4 regions of the Ensifer sp. ENS07 genome follow, and region 1 is predicted to be linked to each of the others. Evidence: riboswitches for the same ligand, from Rfam matches in the RefSeq annotation. Region 1 holds a riboswitch; each other region holds the start of a gene.
The links. Region 1 has a riboswitch for thiamine pyrophosphate ahead of thiD (bifunctional hydroxymethylpyrimidine kinase/phosphomethylpyrimidine kinase). Riboswitches for the same ligand answer to the same signal wherever they lie in the genome.

Region 1 (5,032 bases):
TAGATGGATGATCGGGATATTCAGGGCTTTTGCGACGCGCGCCAATTCTTGCGGTGCGACCGCGTTGACTGCGTATGCCCTGGTCTTGTCGGTCTCGGCTTGGTCAACTGCGGTATAGGCGGCGGCCGAGATGATGACGTCAGGAACCGCTGCCCTGACGACCCCCTCTATGCCTCCTGGATCCTCCAAATCGAATTGCGGGCGACCGAGCGGAACCACCTCGAAGTCGCCGCGGCTCTTTCCCTGCTCGACAAGCGACTGAACGACCTGGCCGTTCAGCCCGGTGACAACGATGCGCGATATCTGGTTCATTGCCCGTCACCCGCATGCAGCGCACCCAGGCGAACGCCGTCATATCCCTTGCGAAGAGGGGCCCACCACCATTCGTTGTCCAGATACCAGCGGATCGTCTTCTCCATCCCGCTTTCAAAGCTGTCTTCCGCCGCCCAGCCGAGCTCTTCTTCCAGCTTCGTCGCGTCGATAGCGTAGCGCAAATCGTGCCCCGGCCTGTCCTCGACAAACTGAATGAGCTCGTCCCGGGGGCGGAATGCAGGGGCAAGCACGTCGAGTGTGGCGCAGATGTGCCTGACTACATCGATGTTCCGCCGTTCGTTGCGCCCACCGACATTGTAGGTTTCGCCGATTCTGCCGCGCTCGGCGATCAGCTCAAGCGCACGGGCATGGTCCTCAACGAAGAGCCAGTCGCGAATGTTCGTGCCGTCGCCATAGATCGAGAGTGGCTTGCCTTCGAGCGCATTCAGGATGGTCAGCGGGATCAGCTTTTCGGGGAAGTGATAGGGACCGTAATTGTTTGAGCAGTTTGAAACCAAGATCGGCATGCCGTAGGTGCGTGCCCATGCTTTGGCGAGATGATCGGAGGCGGCCTTCGATGCCGAGTAAGGCGAGCTCGGATCGTATCGCGTCTCCTCGGAAAAGAGCTGGTCATCCGCGAGCGAGCCGTACACTTCATCCGTCGAAACGTGAAGAAAGCGAAACCTGCGTTTGCCCTCATCTTCCATGGACTGCCAATAGGCCCTTGCGCATTCTAGCAGGTTGAATGTCCCGACAACGTTAGTTTCGATGAAGTCCCTTGCTCCGGTAATTGACCGGTCGACGTGACTCTCGGCAGCGAGATGCATGACGCGATCGGGTCCGAAGGTGGAAAAGGCCTCCGAGATCGCTCGCCCATCGCTGATGTCAGCTTTGAGGAAGCGATAGGAGGGGTTGTTTGCGACGGGCAAAAGGGAGCTGAGCGTTCCCGCGTAGGTCAACTTATCAACGTTCAACACGTCATATCCCTTGTCGATAATGAGGTGTCGAATAACCGCTGAACCAATAAAACCAGCCCCGCCGGTAACAAGTACACGCATATCTCAGTGAAGTCCTTCTAAGATAAATATCGAGACTAGAGTTCTGATCCGAACTTGGATTGAAGCTCGGAAAGTCTTGGCTGGTTCCTGTCTTTGTCAGACAGGATGGCGTAATTCGGAGATACGGGCCAATTGATCCGGAGCTCTGGGTCGTTCCAAAGAAGCCCGCGATCGTGCTCAGGACTGTAGTAGTCGGTCACTTTGTAGCTGACCACGGTTGCGGGTTTCAGGGTACAGAAGCCGTGGGCGAAACCCGGCGGAATCCAGAGCTGGTGACCGTTCTCTTCGGAAAGCTCAGCGGCCACGAACTTCCCGTGGGTCGGTGATCCGCGGCGAAGGTCCACCGCCACATCCCAGAGCGCGCCGGCGTTACAGGAAACCAGTTTTCCCTGTGCGCGCGGCGGCAGTTGGAAGTGCAGTCCGCGCACAGTGCCGGCTTCAAGCGACAGCGATTGATTGTCCTGGACGAAAGAGTGCGTCCCGACGATTTCGGCGAATTGATCAGCCCGAAAGGTCTCGGCGAAGTAGCCACGCGTATCGACCAATCGCTTAGGCTTAATCAAGAAAACAGAGGGAATGGCCGTTTCTTCGATCCGCATCGTATCGTCCTTCATCGTTGTTTCCCGTGCGCGAAATCATACGGCGCTTGTGGCGTTCTAACGATATGTTGCGTCTGTATTGCTGACGATCCCGGGAAAATGGGATCGCGAAGCGGACGTGCCATTCCACGGCCTCTTTCTCGATCGCTTGGTCCGCAGGGCCTGTGTGGAAAGATGCGGCTTGGATCCGCTGCATCTATCAATTGACATCCCCGCCCATGCCCCCCTAGCATCCCTCCTGCCGAGGGGCGCACTGTCACGGTGCTGAGATGGCGGTGAGCCAGACCCTTGAACCTGATCCGGATCATACCGGCGTAGGAACGGCGAGGGCCCTTCTGCTCACCAGCCGTCTCTGCGCTTGTCGACCGGATCTCCGTCCATTTCGGGGAGGTCGCTTTGCTCGTGTCTGTTCTTGACTCAAACCGAAAAGGCTCAGGTCTCAAGGAGGTGGGGCTATGACCGCGATCGCCGTCACCATCGCAGGCTCGGATTCCGGCGGCGGGGCCGGCATCCAGGCGGATCTGAAGACGTTCTCTGCGCTCGGCGTTTATGGCGCAAGCGTGATCACTGCGGTCACGGCGCAGAATACCCGTGGCGTTTCTGCGGTTGAAGATATCTCCCCGACCGTCGTTGCGGCTCAGATCGACGCGGTGTTTTCGGATCTCGCCGTGGGAGCGGTGAAAATAGGCATGGTCTCGCGGCGCGAGACGATCGCGGTGATCGCAGCTGGTCTGAAGCGCTACGACCGGCTGGCTGTCATCGACCCGGTGGTGGTGGCAACCTCCGGCGATCCCCTGATGCGCCCGGACGCGATCGCGACGCTCAAGGAGGAGTTGCTGCCGCTGGCGCTCATTCTCACGCCGAACCTGCCCGAGGCGGCGCTGCTGACCGGACGTGCGATCGCTGAAACGGAGGCTGAGATCGCGCGCCAGGCCGAGATGCTTCTGAAGCTCGGTGCGCGTTCGGTGCTGATGAAGGGCGGACATGCCAAGGGCAGGGATGCTGTCGACAGCCTCTATAGGGGGGAAACGGTCCTGCACCTGTCGCGGCCGCGGATCGAAACCAGGAACGATCATGGCACCGGGTGTACCCTCTCGGCCGCAATCGCCTCGGCGCTTGCCAAAGGTAAGCCGATTGACGACGCGGTCGTCGCAGCCAAGGTCTATCTGCATGATGCGCTGGTCGCGGCCGACGGCCTGGCCATCGGCCAGGGGCATGGGCCAGTGCATCATTTTCATCATTGGTGGGGCAACGATAGAGGGTCGATCGATGGGCCTTCGAACGTCGCCGAGGTCCAAGGCGTTCTTGGCAGTATGTCGCGATCTGGTTGAGCCGTTTGGCATTGCCTCGACTCTACCTCAGGCCACTGCCGCGCTGGGCAGGGCGGATTGCTCGCCCTTGAGCATCTTGCGATAGAGCGCCACATGCTCGCGTGCGCAATCGACGTGGCTCGTCGGTCGTCGAAGTGTCGCACGCAGATTGTCCCATGCCCGCGGGGCGGCCAAGACGTCGATCAGCCGGTCCGCCAGATCCTGGGCGCTCCCGGCGCGGAAGTGATGGCCGTCCAGCCGGTCGCGAACCTTTTCGGCCATGCCGCCGATGTCTGAACACAGGATCGGCCGGCCGTGATGCAGCGCTTCCTGGATAACGACAGGGGAGTTCTCCCACCAGACGGAGGGCATTACCACCCAGTCGACCGAGCGCATCAGCCTTGGCATGTCCTGGTTCTGGTAGGCGCCATAGAAGCGGACGCGACGACCGGCGTCCTCGATGAGTTTCGCTACCTTCTCCTGATAGTCGTTTGGCTGACGCTCGAGGTTCCCGCCAAAAATCATCAGCGAGGAATCATCGCCCCAAATGTCATCGGGCACGCGCGATACCGCGTCGATCAGCACGTGAACGCCCTTGAACGGTGTCATCTGCCCGAAATAGGCAAAGCGGTTGCGCCGGGCCGTCGGCGACGGCAATTCGCGGGCCGGCGCCTTGTCGCCCATGACGATGCCGTTCTCGATCACGAAGATCTTTGCAGCTTCAAGCCCCCATTCGACATAGCGGTTGGCGAGAAAGGCACTCGGCGCGATGAAGGCATCGGCGAGATTGAGCATGCCGCGCACGAACTGTTCGCGGCGAACGAAGCGCGACACCGGGATTTCGGGGAAGCACGTGTGGCAACTGATCGGTGAGGCGCCGTTGCAAAGCTGGCCCGAGGGGCGTTTCACCATTTGCCCGTGATTGTGGCAGATCGGCAGATACTCATGGAACGTCACGACGATGCGTGCCTTGGGCAGGGCATCACGAACGGCATAGAGGGCTTCCAGGCCGAAGCCGAGGATATGGTGGAAGTGAACGACATCCGGCTTGATGTCGCCGACGAAGCGCAAGAGGTCGCGGCGGATCGCGTCCGTATCGCCGTTGGAGAGGAAGAAATGGTCGAAGTCCTCGGCATGGTAGAGGACTTCGTCCATGGCGAGCCGCAGGCTCATCAGCGCGGAGGCGCCATGGCGCGGAACCGGATTGCCGACACGGGCGAGGTAGATCGATTCCACACCCGACAGGCCGTTCAGCGCCTTGTGAAGACCATGCGAAGCAATTTCCGCCCCGCCGAGAGAGTGGGTCGGGTGGCCGTGGGAGACCACAAGTACGCGGAGTTTTTCGCTCATGCGCCAGTCTCCTCGAAGAATGTCTGGGCGGTTTCGGAGGCGGGCATCCGTCGGGCGCGGAAGAGCGTCCGGTCGACACGCTCCACGAACCGGGCGGTGGCGGCAGAGCCCGCTCCGGGCACCTCGTCCGATCCGACCATCTGCAGGGAAGGAAGCCAGTAGGCCTCGTAGCCCTTGCCGCTCAGGCGAAGGGCGAGATCGAGGCCCTTCAGCGCTGCGCCGAGATAAGTGGGCGACGCGCCCGCGTCCTCCATCAGCGCTTCGCGCGGCATGATGCAACAATCGAGCGATGCGGCTGCGACCCGCGTCAGCTTGAGGCGATTGACGGCGCCGACGGGATAGCCGGCGTAGCGGCTCGATTGAAGATGGTCGGGGCGATCGAGCGACGTGCTGCCGGCCCAGC
Region 2 (5,032 bases), on a different contig from region 1:
CCAGCGTCCATCCGGCGCCTCCGGATTGGCCGGCGCAATCGTCGAGGTGACGGTGCGGTCGAGGAAGTCGCGGTCGTGGCTGACGAGGATGACAGTTCCGGCAAAACCGGCGACGATCTCCTGCAAAAGGTCGAGCGTCTCGATGTCGAGATCGTTGGTCGGCTCGTCGAGGATCAGAAGGTTGGTTGCTCGCGCGAGGATGCGCGCCAGCATCAGCCTTGCGCGCTCGCCGCCCGAAAGCTCGCGGATCGGGGTGCGCGCCTGCTCTGGCTGGAACAGGAAGTCCTTCATGTAGCCGGTGACGTGGCGCTGCTCGCCATTGACCAGCAGGTTGTCGCCGCGCCCGTCCGTCAGGTAGTGCGCCAGCGTGTCGTCGAGATTGAGGTCTTCGCGCTTCTGGTCAAGCGTCGCGATTTCGAGATTGGTGCCGAGCTTGACCGTGCCCGTATCCGGCTCGATCTGTCCGGTCAGGATCTTCAGGAGCGTCGTCTTGCCGGCGCCGTTCGGGCCGACCAGACCGATGCGGTCGCCGCGGTGCACGCGGATCGAGAACGGCGCGACGATGGTGCGCTCGCCATAGGCCTTGGTGACCTTCTCCGCCTCGATCACCAGCTTGCCCGATTCCTTGGCGTCGGCGGCCGTCGCCTGTACCGTTCCCTGCGGCCCCTTGTGGCCGCGATAGGTCGCCCGCATGGTCTGCAGCTCACCGAGGCGGCGCATGTTGCGCTTGCGTCGAGCGGTCACGCCGTAGCGCAGCCAATGTTCCTCGCGCTCGATCGCCTTGCCGAGCTTGTGCTGTTCCAGCTCCTCGGCCTCCAGCACCTCGTCACGCCAAGCCTCGAAATGGGCAAAGCCGCGGTCGAGCCGCCGCGACTGGCCACGGTCGAGCCAGACGGTCGCGGTCGAGACCTTCTCCAGGAAGCGCCGGTCGTGCGAGATCAGAACGAGCGCCGAACGGCTGCGGATCAGTTCGTCTTCCAGCCATTCGATCGTCGGCAGATCGAGATGGTTGGTCGGCTCGTCGAGCAGCAGGATATCCGGCTCCGGCGCCATGACACGGGCAAGCGCCGCGCGACGCGCCTCACCGCCCGAAAGGCGCTTCGGGTCTTCCTCGCCGGTCAACCCCAGGTGCTGCAGCAGATAGGCGACGCGATAGGGATCGTCACTCGGGCCGAGTCCTGCCTCGGCATAGGTCTGCACCGTGTCGTAGCCGTCGAAATCCGGCGCCTGGTGCAGATAGCGGATGGTCGCGGAGGGATGGCGGAAGATTTCGCCCGACTGCGCCTCGGCCAGGCCCGCGGCAATCTTCATCAGCGTCGACTTGCCCGAGCCGTTGCGGCCGACCAGACAGATGCGGTCGCCCGGTTCGACTTGAAAATTGGCGCCGGCTAGCAGCGGCGCGCCGCCGAAGGTGAGGAAGATGTCGTCGAGTTTCAGAATGGGAGGCGCCAAGGCTCAGGCTCCGGAAAGATCATAGGGGCGGGCGAGCACAATGGCGCGACCGCTCTGGAGAGTGAAGCGAAGGGGACCCTCCGCAACGTTGGAAACGGTTCGGGACGAGCCGAACGGCAAGGTGAAATCGTCGAGCGGATAGCGCGCATTGACGATCGAAAGACCGGTAAGCTCGGTCAACCCGAGCACCGAGAAGAGGCAGCCCTTGGGTAGGTCGAGGTCGAGCGAGCCGGCCAGCAGCGGATAGGCCTCTTCCTCGCCCGAGGTCATCAACACGGAAAGGCCACGCTCGGCAAGGGCGACGGCATGCAGCAGGTGCATGAAGGCGTGATCGCTGCGGGTACCGCCGAGGGCGCCGGCGAAAATCAGGCGATCGGCTCCACGCGACAGCGCCGCCTCGACCGCGATCTCCCCGTCCGTCGCGGCCTTCGCCGCCGGATAGGGCTCGCGCGGGACGGAGGCGTAGTCCGCAAGAAGGGCTTCCTCGGTCGAGTCGAAATCACCGACCCAGACATCCGGCACGATGCCGAGCAATCGGGCATGGCGCATGCCGCCGTCAGCCGCAATGAAGCGACTTGCGGCCAGCTGGTGAGCCAGCCGGTCGGTCAGCGAAAGGGCGCCGCCAAGCAGAATGGTGAAGGTCGATCGAGCCATGGCAAAGCCCATAGCGCAAAGGACCGCCGAAGGAAAACGAAGAAAACCGTCGAACGAGCGGTTCTCGATATTTTGGTCAGACCATCAATGCCCCTCGGGCACCGGATCGGGAAAAAGCATGCCGGCATAAATGCCGGGGGTCGAATCCGGAATTTCGACGGCGCCGGCCACCCGCTCGTAGAACTTCGCCGGCCCGACGCCGCCGATAATCGCGTAGCCATAGCCGGCCTCGCGCATGGCCGTGAGGCTTGCAAGCAACAGTGCCTCACCGATCCCCTGCCCGCGCATGCTTTCGTCGACGCCGGTCGGACCGAAGAAGCCGAGTGCCGTTACGTCGTGGCAGGAAAAGCCGACGATCTTTTCGTCATGGACAGCGACGTGCATGCGCGTCGGGGTGGAGGAAAAGGCGGCTTCCGCCTCGCCCGCCCATCCGGCACCGAAAGTCTTTTCAATCCAGGAAACGACCAGGCGGCGCTCCGGCGCCATGGCGCGGCGAATGCTGATGCCAAGGCCAAGCTTCGACTGAGGTTCAGCCGGCAGGGCATAAAGTCGAACAAGCATATCGGGCATGACATTTCCTCCTCGCTGCCGTTGTGTAGCGCAGTTGGCGGCATACGCAAACACGAGCCATTGTGCTGGCCAGGCGTCCCCTTGCTTCGCCGTAAACATCGCTTGCCATGGGACCGAGGCAGCGGTAAATCTCTTGCCGCTCTAACGGGGTGCCTCCCGACCGCATTGCGGCCGGAGGCTGAGAGGCGTCAAAACGCCAACCCGCGGAACCTGATCCGGCTCATACCGGCGGAGGGATTAGACGCGATCGGATCGATACGCCCTTTTCCCATGCAACAACGAACTTTGGGAGAGAGGTCCTCGCCATGTCCAATTCATCGCAACTTAAATTCTTTAGCCGGCTAGCCCTTGCGACGGCCGCGAGCCTTGTTTTCTCCGGCGCCGCGACCGCCGCCGACAAGACGCTGACGGTGTACACCTATGAGAGCTTTATCACCGAATGGGGCCCGGGCGCCAAGGTCGCAGAAGCCTTCGAGAAGACCTGCGAATGCAAGGTCAACTATGTCGGCGTGGCCGACGGCGTCGAGCTGCTCACCCGCCTGAAGCTCGAAGGCGAGGCTTCCAAGGCCGACATCGTGCTTGGCCTCGACACCAACCTCGTTGCGGAAGCCAAGGCAACGGGCTTCTTCGCGCCGCACGGCGTCGAGGCAACCGGCGTCACCGTTCCCGGCAACTTCTCCGACGACACGTTCCTGCCCTATGACTACGGCCACTTCGCCGTCGTCTACGACACCGAGACGCTGAAGACGCCGCCGAAGAGCCTGAAGGAGCTGGTAGAAGGCGACCCGTCGCAGAAGATCGTCATCGAGGATCCGCGTACGTCGACGCCGGGCCTCGGCCTCCTGCTCTGGGTCAAGGCCGTCTATGGCGATGAGGCGGGTGCCGCCTGGACGAAGCTGAAGGACCGCGTTCTGACCGTCACCCCCGGCTGGTCGGAAGCCTATGGCCTCTTCACCAAGGGCGAGGCGCCGATGGTGCTGTCCTACACCACGTCGCCGGCCTACCACATGGTCGCGGAAAACACCGAGCGCTATCAGGCCGCTGCCTTCTCCGAAGGGCACTACATCCAGATCGAAGTCGCCGGCATGACCAAGAACGCCAAGGAGCCGGAACTGGCAAAGCAGTTCCTCGCCTTCATGACCGGTCCGGACTTCCAGTCGATCATCCCGACGACGAACTGGATGATGCCGGTCGCAGCGACCAAGGAGCCGCTGCCGGACGCCTTCAATAAGCTGGTCAAGCCGGAAAACACCTTCCTCCTGCCCTCGGAGGACGTCGCCAAGAACCGCAAGGCCTGGATCGACGAATGGCTTGCCGCCATGAGCAAGAACTGAGGCCGGATTGTTCGCACTGCGCGAAAATCGTATGACAGTGGTCGCCGGGGCAGCCTGCCTCGGCGTCTTCGTCCTTTTCGTCGGTCTTGCGATCGTCGCCTTGCTGAGCCAGACGGGCGGCGCGAGCGACGATGCGCTGTTCGACGCCTACATCTGGCGCGTCACCCGCTTCACGCTGCTGCAGGCGACCCTCTCGACGTTGCTGTCCGTGCTCTTTGCCATCCCCGTCGCCCGGGCGCTAGCGCGACGACCGCAGTTCCCCGGCCGCATCTGGCTGCTGCGCTTGATGGCGCTGCCACTCGGACTGCCGGTTCTGGTTGGCGCACTCGGGCTGATCGAGATCTGGGGGCGGCAGGGTTTCCTCAATTCCGGCCTACGCTGGCTCGGCCTCGCGCAGCCCGTCAGCATTTACGGCCTGTTCGGCATCCTGCTTGCCCACGTCTTCTTCAACATGCCGCTTGCAGCGCGCCTGTTCCTGGCCGGGCTCGAGCGCATCCCCGCCGAATACTGGCGCAGCGCCGCCAATCTCGGCATGCCGTCACGCGCACTCTTTCGCTTCATCGAATGGCCCGTGCTGCGCGGCCTCCTGCCGGGTGCCGCCGGCCTCGTCTTCATGCTCTGCGCCACCAGCTTCACCCTCGTGCTGACGCTCGGCGGCGGGCCTGCGGCCAGCACAATCGAAGTGGCGATCTACCAGGCGCTGCGTTTCGATTTCGATCCGCCGCGCGCGATCGCGCTGTCAGCCCTGCAGATCGCCATGACCGGCCTGCTGCTGCTCCTGCTTCGTCATCTGGCGACCGAGCCGGAAGAGGGCATGACCGGTGGCCGCACTGTGCGCCGTTTCGATGGCGCGTCAAGGATCGCGCGCCTGAGTGATGGCACCTGGATCACGCTTGCCTTTCTGTTTCTCGGCGCGCCGCTGGTCGCGGTTCTCATCTCCGGACTCGAAGCCGATCTGCTGAAGCTCGCCCGCGATCCGGCGGTGCACCGGGCGCTGCGGACGAGTGCGGCAATCGCGCTCG
Region 3 (5,032 bases), on a different contig from region 1:
ATCAGCGGCACATCGGGAAAGTTGGCCCGCATTGCCCTGAGCGCCTGGATGTTCTGCGGCCCCATGGCGCTGCCGATCGGCGCGCACCAGGGCATCAGCACCTTGCAGCCGGCTTCCAGGAGCCGTTCGGCAACCACGAGATCATCCGTGGTGTAGGGAAAGACTTCGAACCCTTCGGCCGAGAGGATGCGCGCCGCCTCGACCAGCCCGAAGACATCGGGCTGCAGCGTATCGTGGTGGCCGATCACTTCGAGTTTCAGCCAGTTGGTGCCGAAGACCTCGCGCGCCATCTTGGCCGTCAGCACCGCCTCTGACACCGAGTGGCAGCCGGCGGTGTTCGGCAGCACGTGCACGCCGAGCGCCCGGATCAGTTCGAAGAAGGCGCCGCCCTGGCGGCCTCCGGCGGTTTCGCGCCGGAGCGAGACCGTGACGATCTCAGTGCCTGACGATCGCACCGCATCTTCCAGAACGGCGGGGGAGGGGTAGCGGGCGGTGCCGAGCAGCAACCGTGAGCGCAGGTCCTGTCCATAAAGCGTCAGCATGTCTCAGCCTCCTTTCATCGGCGAGAGAATTTCGATCCGGTCCCTGTCGCTGAGCGCATGACCCGAACGGTCGGCCCGGTGCACCAGTTCGCCGTTGACGGCGGTGGCGAGCCAGTCGCCTTCGAAATCAAGGGCGGCCAGAAGCTCGGCGAGGGTGGTGACGGCGAGGTCGTGATCCTCGCCATTGACGGTCAGTCTCATGCGGCATCTCCCTTCAGGTCCTGCGCAAGCGCGAGGTCGGCTGCTTCCGCCGCCAGGGCCGGCGAAAGCAGGAAGCCATGGCGGTAAAGCCCGTTGATCGTGATGGTCTGCCCGGTGCGCAGGGCGCGCGGCAGGTTGTTGGCGAAGGCGGGGCGGACGCCGGCGCCGGTTTCGACGAGGCGCGCTTCGCCGAAGGCCGGATGCAGCGCATAGGCGGCGTTCAGCAGTTCCATGAGGGAGCGGGCGGTGATCGGTCCGCCGTCATCCGTCTCGATCATCGTCGCCCCGCACATGAAGAGGCCGCCGCCGCGCGGCACGATGTAGAGCGGGATGCGGGGATGAATGAGCCTGACCGGCCGCGACAGCTCCACGTCGCTTGTCTGCAGGTAGAGCATTTCACCGCGCACGCCCCGCAGGCCCGGCGTTTCGCCGATGCGTGCCGCGCCGGCGCAGTCGGCGACGAGATCGTGGTGGCCATCGTCGCTCGTCTCATCGAGGAAGGTGACGCCGTGATCGACAAGCTTCTGCCGCAACCGGCTCAGCGCCCGGCGCGGGTCGAGATGCGCCTCACCGGGAAAAAACAGCGCCTCGCGGAAACGTCCGGCAAGCGCCGGTTCCAGCCGTTCGATCGCGGCGGCGTCGAGCCATTCGAAGCCGGAGGTGCGTGAGGCAAAGCGCTTGAGTTCGCCCGCATCCCGTGGCGGGGCGACGACAAGCGTGCCGTTTCGGGAAACCTCGCCTGGCAGGGCGTCGTCCCACCAGTCAATGGCGCCGATGCCCTTCGTCAGCACCACCTCTTCGGCGCTTTCGCGTTCGCACCAGGGTGCCAGCATGCCGCCGGCAAACCAGGAGGCCGCGCCGGCAAAGCCTGGTTTTTGCTCGACAACCGTCACCGCGACACCGCGGGCGCTAAGTTCATGCGCCAGACAGAGCCCTGCGACGCCGGCACCTTTGACGAGGATCCGCATGGCTCAGTGTTCCCGCGAGGCGTGGGCGGGCCGTCGTGAGGGAAGCGGGATGGTGTTGGCGGTGTGCATGCCGAGGCTCCGATTGTGGAGACCCAGTTCACGAGCGAAGGAAGGGCAAGGACGCCTTGCCGTTGAATGGTCGCGTGAAGGCGACGTTTGCGGCAGCGATGTCTGCACCGTCCCTACGCCAGTATGAACTGGATCAGGTTCAACGGGTCACTGCGCCGCGCAAATCGCATAGCAGAATCTCAGCCCCTTAGCGGGACACCCCTGGTGAATGCTCCAAGCTGACCGTTCGGGGCGGTTTTTGTCAAGAGCCAGCATTCGTGTGCGATGTGATCTCATCTGCCGAAAAAATTATCTATAATTTTTCGACGAGAAAGCGGAAGCGTTGGCGGCGTGCTGAAGGGAGGAGTGTCAGGCGGGCAGAGCGGGTCGAAAAATACCGGAGAAGCCCGGGCTCGTCCTCGTTTCTCGGGTGCGTTACGCCCGATTTCGGAAATGGGAGATGCGACCGATTGATTGGTGATTGTTGCCCCGTCTCGGCGGTTTCCAGATTCACTCACGGTCAAAATACAACCAGAAGGGTATTTGCTAACACAAACTCTCCACCTGGGTGCTTGCGAACTTTGCTCGTCGACAAAATTATAGATAATATCAGATTCTATCTATTTCGCGTTTGCGATGACCTGGAGGACGAGCCGAAATGCTGGACGGAACCCTATCAACTGGCGCTAATTTTACCCCGGGCGACGCGGGCGAATCCCGCTGGACCCAAGCGGAAGCTGAAAAAATCTATAATTTGCCGTTCAACGATTTGCTCTACCGCGCACACACGGTCCATCGTGCGCAGTTCGATCCCAACGCCATCCAGATGAGCCGGCTGCTCTCGATCAAGACCGGAGGCTGCGCCGAGGATTGCGGCTATTGCAGCCAGTCCGCCCACTATCCGACCGGGCTCAAGGCATCGAAGCTGATGGAGGTCGAGCGTGTGCTTGCCGAGGCGCGACAGGCGCGCGACGGCGGTGCGACGCGCTATTGCATGGGGGCCGCCTGGCGCAGCCCGAAGGACCGCGACATGGACGCGATCGTCGCCATGATCGGCGGTGTGCGGGCGCTTGGCATGGAAACCTGCATGACGCTCGGGATGCTGACGCCGGCCCAGTCCGTGCGGCTCGCCGAGGCCGGGCTCGACTACTACAACCACAATGTCGATACCTCCGAACGATTCTACGGCGAGATCATCACCACCCGCAGCTTTGCCGACCGGCTGGAGACGCTCGCGAATGTCCGCGACGCCGGCATCAAGGTCTGCGCCGGTGGCATTCTCGGCATGGGCGAAACCGCCGACGACCGGATCTCCATGCTGGTGACGCTCGCCAATCTGCCGGTGCCGCCCGAAAGCGTGCCGATCAACATGCTGATCCCGATCCCGGGCTCGAAGCTGGCCGATGCAGTGCCCGTCGATCCGATCGATTTCGTCCGCACCATCGCGCTTGCCCGCATCCTGATGCCGCTATCGCATGTCCGGCTCTCGGCCGGCCGGACCGACATGAGCGACGAGACGCAGGCGCTCTGTTTCTTCGCCGGCGCCAATTCGATCTTTGTCGGCGAAACCCTGCTGACCGCCGACAATCCCGGCGAGGACCATGATGCGGCGCTCTTCCGACGCCTGGGGTTGAAGCTGATGGCTCCGGCGGCAAGGCAGGATGCGGCCGAATGACCCTGGGTCTGTTTGCGCGCTATGAGAAGACGCTGGAGGGCCTTGATCGCAAGGGCCGCCGGCGCGCACTTGCCCCCGCTGGCGGCCTGGATTTTACCTCGAACGACTACCTGGCGCTCGCCGCTTCGACGCGGCTGAAGGCGGCGATAACGGGTGCCATCGCGCGCGGCGTGCCGGTCGGCTCCGGCGGCTCACGGCTGTTGCGCGGCAATCACGAAGAACACGAGGCACTTGAGGCGGAAGCGGCCACCTTCTTCGGCGCGGAACGAATGCTCTTCTTCGGCAGCGGCTATGCCGCCAATGCTGCCCTGTTTTCGACGCTGCCGCAGCGCGACGACCTCATCGTCCACGATGCCCTGATCCATGCGAGCGCCCATGAAGGCATCGCTGCGAGCAAGGCCGATTCGGTTGCGGCAGCGCACAACGATATCGACGCCTTTGCCGATGCGATCGGCCAATGGCGCCGCGCCGGCGGCACAGGGCGCCCGTGGATTGCCGTCGAAAGCCTCTATTCGATGGATGGCGATCGGGCGCCGCTCGCCGACCTCTTAGCGCTTGCCGCGCAGCATGACGGCTTTCTCGTCATCGACGAGGCGCACGCGACCGGCGTCTTCGGGCCGGAAGGTCGTGGTCTCGCGGCTGAGCTGGAGGACCGGGAGAACGTCGTCATGCTGCATACTTGTGGCAAGGCGCTCGGTGTTTCCGGCGCACTGGTCGGAGCAAGCGCCGTGCTTTGCGATTATATCGTCAACCGCGCCCGCAATTTCATCTATTCGACCGCGCCCTCGCCACTCATCGCGGCCGCGGTGCGTGAAGCACTCGCCGCCCTCGTCGACGAGCCGGAACGCCGCGCCGCATTCGACGGCCTCAGGTCCTTCGCCAACCGGGCGCTCACCGAGGTGCTCGGCATCGAAGGCAGCGGCTCGCAGATCCTGCCCATCCCGATCGGTGATAACGGCCGAGCGGTCCGCATCGCCGCCCGCATGCGGGCCGAGGGTTACGATGTCAGGGCAATTCGCCCGCCGACGGTGCCGGAAGGCACCGCGCGTCTTCGGATCGCCATCACCCTCAATGTCGACCGGGCCGCAATCGTGCAGATGCTGCAGCAGTTGAAGATCACGATCGCGAAGGAGCGGCCATGAAAACCCGTATCGTAGTCACCGGTACCGATACCGGCATCGGCAAGACCATCTTTTCCGCGGCGCTTACCGATGCGCTCGACGGTTGCTACTGGAAGCCTGTGCAGTCAGGGCTCGACGAAGAAACCGACAGCGAGACCGTCGCCCGGCTCGGTCGGCTGTCGTGTGACCGCGTCCTGCCCGAAGCCTACAGGCTCGCAACACCGGCGTCGCCGCACCTGTCAGCACGGATCGACGGCGTCACCATCGACCCGGAGCATCTTTCCCCGCAGGCGGTGGAACGACCGCTGGTGATCGAAGGCGCAGGCGGGCTTTTGGTGCCGCTGACGGAGCACACGGTCTTTGCGGATGTCTTTGCGCGCTGGCTGATCCCGGTGGTTGTCTGCGCTTGCACCGGGCTCGGCACGATCAACCACACCCTCTTGTCGCTCGAAGCGCTGCGCCGCCGCGCAATTCCCG
Region 4 (5,032 bases), on a different contig from region 1:
CGCTGCTCGCTTTTACCGCGGTCCTCCTGCGCCGCCGCCAGACGCTGGCGCTGGTGTCTGCGCGCGATCGCGCCGCGCGCGACGAGCTGGAGACCCGCGTGGCGGAGCGCACACATGACCTCAGCCTTGCCCGCGATCATCTCGAAACGGAGATCGCCGACCACCGGCGTACTGGCGAGAAGCTGCAGGCGGTGCAGCAGGAACTGGTTCAGGCGAACCGGCTGGCGATCCTTGGCCAGGTGGCGGCCGGCGTCGCCCACGAGATCAACCAGCCGGTCGCGACCATCCGCGCCTATGCCGACAACGCCCGCACCTTCCTCGAACGCGGCCAGCAGCAGACCGCGGTCGAGAACCTTGTCAGCATCGCCGAACTGACCGATCGGGTCGGCACCATCACCGACGAACTCAGAAGCTTCGCTCGCAAGGGCCGCTTCGTCGCCGAGCCGACGCCCATGCGCGACGTGATCGAGGGGGCGATGATGTTGCTGCGCAGCCGCTTTGCCGGCCGCATGGATGCGATCGTCATCGACCTGCCGGAAAATGGCCTCAGCGTCCTCGGCAGCCGCATCCGGCTCGAGCAGGTGCTGATCAACCTTTTGCAAAATGCCCTGGAAGCGCTCGGCACGCGCAGCGGCGCCGAGATCCGCGTGCGCTGCGAGGACGGTCCCTCGGGTACGGTTTTGCTCGTCGTTGCCGATAACGGCCCAGGCATTCCCCTGCACATCCACGAGGATCTGTTCACGCCGTTCAACACCTCGAAGGATGAAGGGCTCGGCCTCGGCCTTGCCATCTCCAAGGAGATCGTCGCCGACTATGGCGGCGATATCACCGTCGAAACCAGCGACAGGGGCACCGTCTTCACGGTTCGCCTGAAGAGGGCCTGAGCGATGCAGCCGACCGTCTATCTCGTCGACGACGACAACCACCTGCGCAAGGCGATGACGCAGACGCTGGAACTCGCCAGCCTCGCCGTTACCCCTTTTGCCAGCGCTGCCGAAGCGTTGAAGACGCTGGATGCGAATTTCGACGGAGTCGTCGTCAGCGATATCCGCATGCCGGGCATCGACGGCCTCGCCTTCTTCCGCCGCATCGAAGCTTTCGACGCGGATCTGCCGGTGATCCTGGTGACCGGCCATGGCGACATCCCGATGGCAGTGCAGGCGCTGCAGGATGGCGTCTACGACTTCATCCCCAAACCCTTTGCCGCCGACCGGCTGGTGCAGAGCGTGCATCGCGCGCTGGAAAAACGCCGGCTCGTGATGGAAAACCGCGCGCTGAAACGGGCCGCCGAGACGGCCGGCGACAGCCTGCCGCTGATCGGCCAGACGCCGGTCATGGAACGTTTGCGCCAGACGATCCGGCACATTGCCGATACCGATGTCGACGTGCTCGTCGCCGGCGAGACGGGCAGCGGCAAGGAGGTGGTGGCGACGCTGCTCCACAATTGGAGCCGACGCCGCAACGGCAACTTCGTGGCGCTGAATTGCGGGGCGCTGCCCGAAACGGTGATCGAAAGCGAACTCTTCGGCCACGAACAGGGCGCCTTCACCGGCGCCTTGAAGAAGCGCATCGGCCGGATCGAGCATGCGAGCGGCGGCACGCTGTTCCTCGACGAGATCGAGGCGATGCCACCGGCGACTCAAGTGAAGATGCTGCGCGTTCTGGAAGCGCGCGAAATCACGCCGCTTGGCACCAACCAGGTTCGTCCGGTCGATATCCGCGTCATCGCGGCTGCCAAAATCGATCTTGGCGACCCGGCGCAGCGCGGCGATTTCCGGGAAGACCTCTACTTTAGATTGAATGTCGTAACGCTGTCGATCCCACCGCTGCGCGAACGCCGAGACGATATCCCGCTGCTCTTCTCGCACTTCCTGACCCGGGCGGCCGAGCGCTTCAAGCGCGACGCGCCTGTGGTCACATCGGCCGTGCAGAGACATCTGATGACGCATGCCTGGCCGGGCAATGTGCGCGAGCTCTCGCACTTTGCAGAACGCGTGGCGCTTGGTGTCGAAGGTCCGCTGGGACAGCCGATTGCGCCCGCCGAACAGCCTGGATTTGCGCTCCCGGAACGGCTCGAACGCTACGAGGCGGAGATCCTGAAAGAGGTGTTGCGGGCTCAGCGCGGCGACGTCAAGGCGACGATCGAGGCGCTCGGCATTCCGCGCAAGACATTCTACGACAAGCTCCAGCGCCACGGCATCAACCGTGCCGATTACGCCGAGCGGGCCGCACCGGAAAAGGCCGGCCGCTAGCGTCAAACCCGAATCCGTCACCACACGCAATAGGTGCATCTTTGTCGGCAGGCGAATTCACGCTTGACGACCCGGGCCGATCGATGGCTATGATCTAGGCATTCACCAGGGGGGTCCCGCAAGGGGCTGAGATTCTGCTGGATGGCCGGCTTGCCGGCTGTGGCGCAGTGACCCGTTGAACCTGATCCAGTTCATACTGGCGTAGGGACGGTGCAGATATCGAAGCCAGGATTCCGTGCGTCCAGCATCTGGCGGAGCGTCTTTCATCTTTCCGGCATCAGAACTGGGTCTCCAATTGCAAACTTGGAGCCTCGTCATGAATATTGCCACCAAACCCGCAGCCCTCACGGTCACGCAAGGACCGCTTCCCGCCTCCCGCAAGATCCACAAGCCGGGCGTGCTTCATCCGGATATCCGCGTGCCGATGCGCGAGATTGCGCTCCACCCGACGTCGGGCGAGCAACCGGTTACGGTCTATGATTCCTCCGGCGCCTACACCGCCGACGACGCCGAGATCCGCATCGAGGACGGCCTGCCGCGGCTGCGCCGCAACTGGATCGTCGACCGCGGCGATGTGGAAACCTATGAGGGACGCGTGGTCCGCCCCGAGGACAACGGCTTTGTGAGCGGCGACAGGCTGACACCGACCTTCCCGTTCCAGCATGCGCCGCTGAAGGCCACGGGCGGCCGCGCAGTGACCCAGCTTGCCTATGCCCGCGCCGGCATCATCACGCCGGAAATGGAGTTCGTGGCGATCCGCGAAAATCTCGGCCGCGACGCGGCGCGTGCGAAAGTCCGCGACGGCGAGAGCTTCGGCGCCCACGTCCCCGATCACGTGACACCCGAATTCGTGCGCCAGGAAATTGCCAGCGGCCGCGCGATCCTGCCTGCCAACATCAACCATCCGGAATCCGAGCCGATGATCATCGGCCGTAATTTTCTGGTGAAGATCAATGCCAATATCGGCAACTCCGCCGTCACCTCGTCGATGGCGGAAGAGGTCGAAAAGATGGTCTGGGCGACGCGCTGGGGCGCCGACACCGTCATGGACCTTTCGACCGGCCGCAACATCCACAACATCCGCGAATGGATCATCCGCAACTCACCGGTTCCGATCGGCACCGTGCCGCTTTACCAGGCGCTGGAAAAGGTCAACGGCATTGCCGAGGACCTCACCTGGGAAGTCTATCGCGACACGCTGATCGAGCAGGCTGAACAGGGCGTCGACTATTTCACCATCCATGCCGGCGTCCGGCTGCACTACATCCCGCTCACCGTCGATCGCGTCACCGGCATCGTTTCGCGCGGCGGCTCGATCATGGCCAAGTGGTGTCTGCATCACCATCGCGAGAGCTTCCTTTACGAGCATTTCGAGGAAATCTGCGACATCTGCCGCGCCTATGACGTCTCCTTCTCGCTCGGCGACGGCCTGCGCCCCGGCTCGATCGCCGATGCCAACGACGCGGCACAATTCGCCGAACTCGAAACGCTCGGCGAGCTCACCAAGATCGCCTGGGCCAAGGATTGTCAGGTGATGATCGAAGGCCCCGGCCACGTGCCGATGCACAAGATCAAGGAGAACATGGACAAGCAACTCGCCGTCTGCGGCGAGGCGCCGTTCTACACACTCGGACCGCTGACGACGGACATTGCGCCCGGCTACGACCACATCACGTCGGGCATCGGCGCGGCGATGATCGGCTGGTTCGGCACCGCCATGCTCTGCTACGTCACGCCGAAGGAGCATCTGGGTCTTCCCGATCGCAACGACGTCAAGGTCGGCGTCATCACCTACAAGATCGCCGCCCATGCCGCCGATCTCGCCAAGGGCCATCCGGCCGCCCAGGTGCGCGACGACGCGCTGTCGCGCGCGCGCTTCGAATTCCGCTGGGAGGACCAGTTCAACCTCTCGCTCGACCCGGAGACGGCCCGTAACTTCCACGACGAGACACTGCCGAAGGAAGCGCACAAGGTCGCGCATTTCTGCTCCATGTGCGGCCCGAAATTCTGCTCGATGCGGATCTCGCACGACATCCGCGCAGAAGCGCAGAAGGAAGGCCTGGAGGCAATGGCCGCGAAATACCGCGAGGGCGGCGACCTCTATATGCCGGTGGAAGGGGCGGCTGGCGCGGCCGAGTAGACGACAGAGACTCGTTGAAGGGGCCAGTCACGGCCCCTTCAGTTCACTCAGGGCTGCGCCTCCCGCCTCGGAAGCGGAAGCGGCGATCGCCAAGGCTCTCCTCCTCCGTCATGCTTGGGCTTGAGCCGAGCATGACGGAGGGTGGGAGGCGCGCCAACGACCCCGTTCAATCAACAAACATGCAACGTCCTCTGTCCCTCTCGCGACGCCTCAGCGATGAGGGCGATCATCTGTATGTCGTGGCCGCCGCCAGAGGCCCGCACCTTGCGCTCCGTGTCGCCCGTCCCCCCAATAGCTTGTCCCCACATCGATTGAACGATATGCAAGGCGCACGCAAAAGTCGCTGTCGGCGAAATTCATTCGCGGCGGGCAGCCGAACTGTACCCGCGCAAAAGTCCTGCAGGACGACGCAAGAACGCCGTTTGCACAAGGAGAATGACTTGAGGACATGCCTGTTGAGACTGACGGCCTTGTCCATAGGAGCCCTTGCAGCATTCGGCGGAGATCTGCCGCGCCTCAACGGTGACCGGGGCTTTGCCGCGGGCCTTTCCTGGATTTCCGCTGCCCATGCGGACGACGCCGATGCCGGCGGCACGAATGGTGAAGGTGCCGCGGGCGGCAGCGACCAAGGTAGCGAAAA

Region 2: linked by a shared signal. The riboswitch ahead of thiB (thiamine ABC transporter substrate binding subunit) and the one ahead of thiD (bifunctional hydroxymethylpyrimidine kinase/phosphomethylpyrimidine kinase) in region 1 are both predicted to bind thiamine pyrophosphate.
Region 3: linked by a shared signal. The riboswitch ahead of thiO (glycine oxidase ThiO) and the one ahead of thiD (bifunctional hydroxymethylpyrimidine kinase/phosphomethylpyrimidine kinase) in region 1 are both predicted to bind thiamine pyrophosphate.
Region 4: linked by a shared signal. The riboswitch ahead of thiC (phosphomethylpyrimidine synthase ThiC) and the one ahead of thiD (bifunctional hydroxymethylpyrimidine kinase/phosphomethylpyrimidine kinase) in region 1 are both predicted to bind thiamine pyrophosphate.

What each region holds. Positions count from the first base shown of each region.
Region 1 covers NZ_JACVBE010000013.1:219,165-224,196, reverse strand. Annotated here, with positions in the region: gene rfbD (dTDP-4-dehydrorhamnose reductase) at 1-312, opposite strand, end outside; gene rfbB (dTDP-glucose 4,6-dehydratase) at 309-1,370, opposite strand; gene rfbC (dTDP-4-dehydrorhamnose 3,5-epimerase) at 1,406-1,969, opposite strand; TPP riboswitch at 2,204-2,307, shown strand; gene thiD (bifunctional hydroxymethylpyrimidine kinase/phosphomethylpyrimidine kinase) at 2,425-3,300, shown strand; gene IB277_RS29830 (glycosyltransferase family 4 protein) at 3,328-4,629, opposite strand; gene IB277_RS29825 (hypothetical protein) at 4,626-5,032, opposite strand, start outside.
Region 2 covers NZ_JACVBE010000010.1:173,728-178,759, reverse strand. Annotated here, with positions in the region: gene IB277_RS26045 (ABC-F family ATP-binding cassette domain-containing protein) at 1-1,452, opposite strand, end outside; gene IB277_RS26040 (thiamine diphosphokinase) at 1,456-2,106, opposite strand; gene IB277_RS26035 (GNAT family N-acetyltransferase) at 2,191-2,676, opposite strand; TPP riboswitch at 2,812-2,930, shown strand; gene thiB (thiamine ABC transporter substrate binding subunit) at 2,982-4,010, shown strand; gene thiP (thiamine/thiamine pyrophosphate ABC transporter permease ThiP) at 4,018-5,032, shown strand, end outside.
Region 3 covers NZ_JACVBE010000012.1:17,195-22,226, reverse strand. Annotated here, with positions in the region: gene IB277_RS27840 (thiazole synthase) at 1-542, opposite strand, end outside; gene thiS (sulfur carrier protein ThiS) at 546-743, opposite strand; gene thiO (glycine oxidase ThiO) at 740-1,711, opposite strand; TPP riboswitch at 1,873-1,993, opposite strand; gene bioB (biotin synthase BioB) at 2,418-3,434, shown strand; gene IB277_RS27820 (8-amino-7-oxononanoate synthase) at 3,431-4,576, shown strand; gene bioD (dethiobiotin synthase) at 4,573-5,032, shown strand, end outside.
Region 4 covers NZ_JACVBE010000009.1:183,919-188,950, forward strand. Annotated here, with positions in the region: gene IB277_RS24825 (ATP-binding protein) at 1-884, shown strand, start outside; gene IB277_RS24830 (sigma-54 dependent transcriptional regulator) at 888-2,252, shown strand; TPP riboswitch at 2,350-2,478, shown strand; gene thiC (phosphomethylpyrimidine synthase ThiC) at 2,569-4,392, shown strand; gene IB277_RS38705 (hypothetical protein) at 4,848-5,032, shown strand, end outside.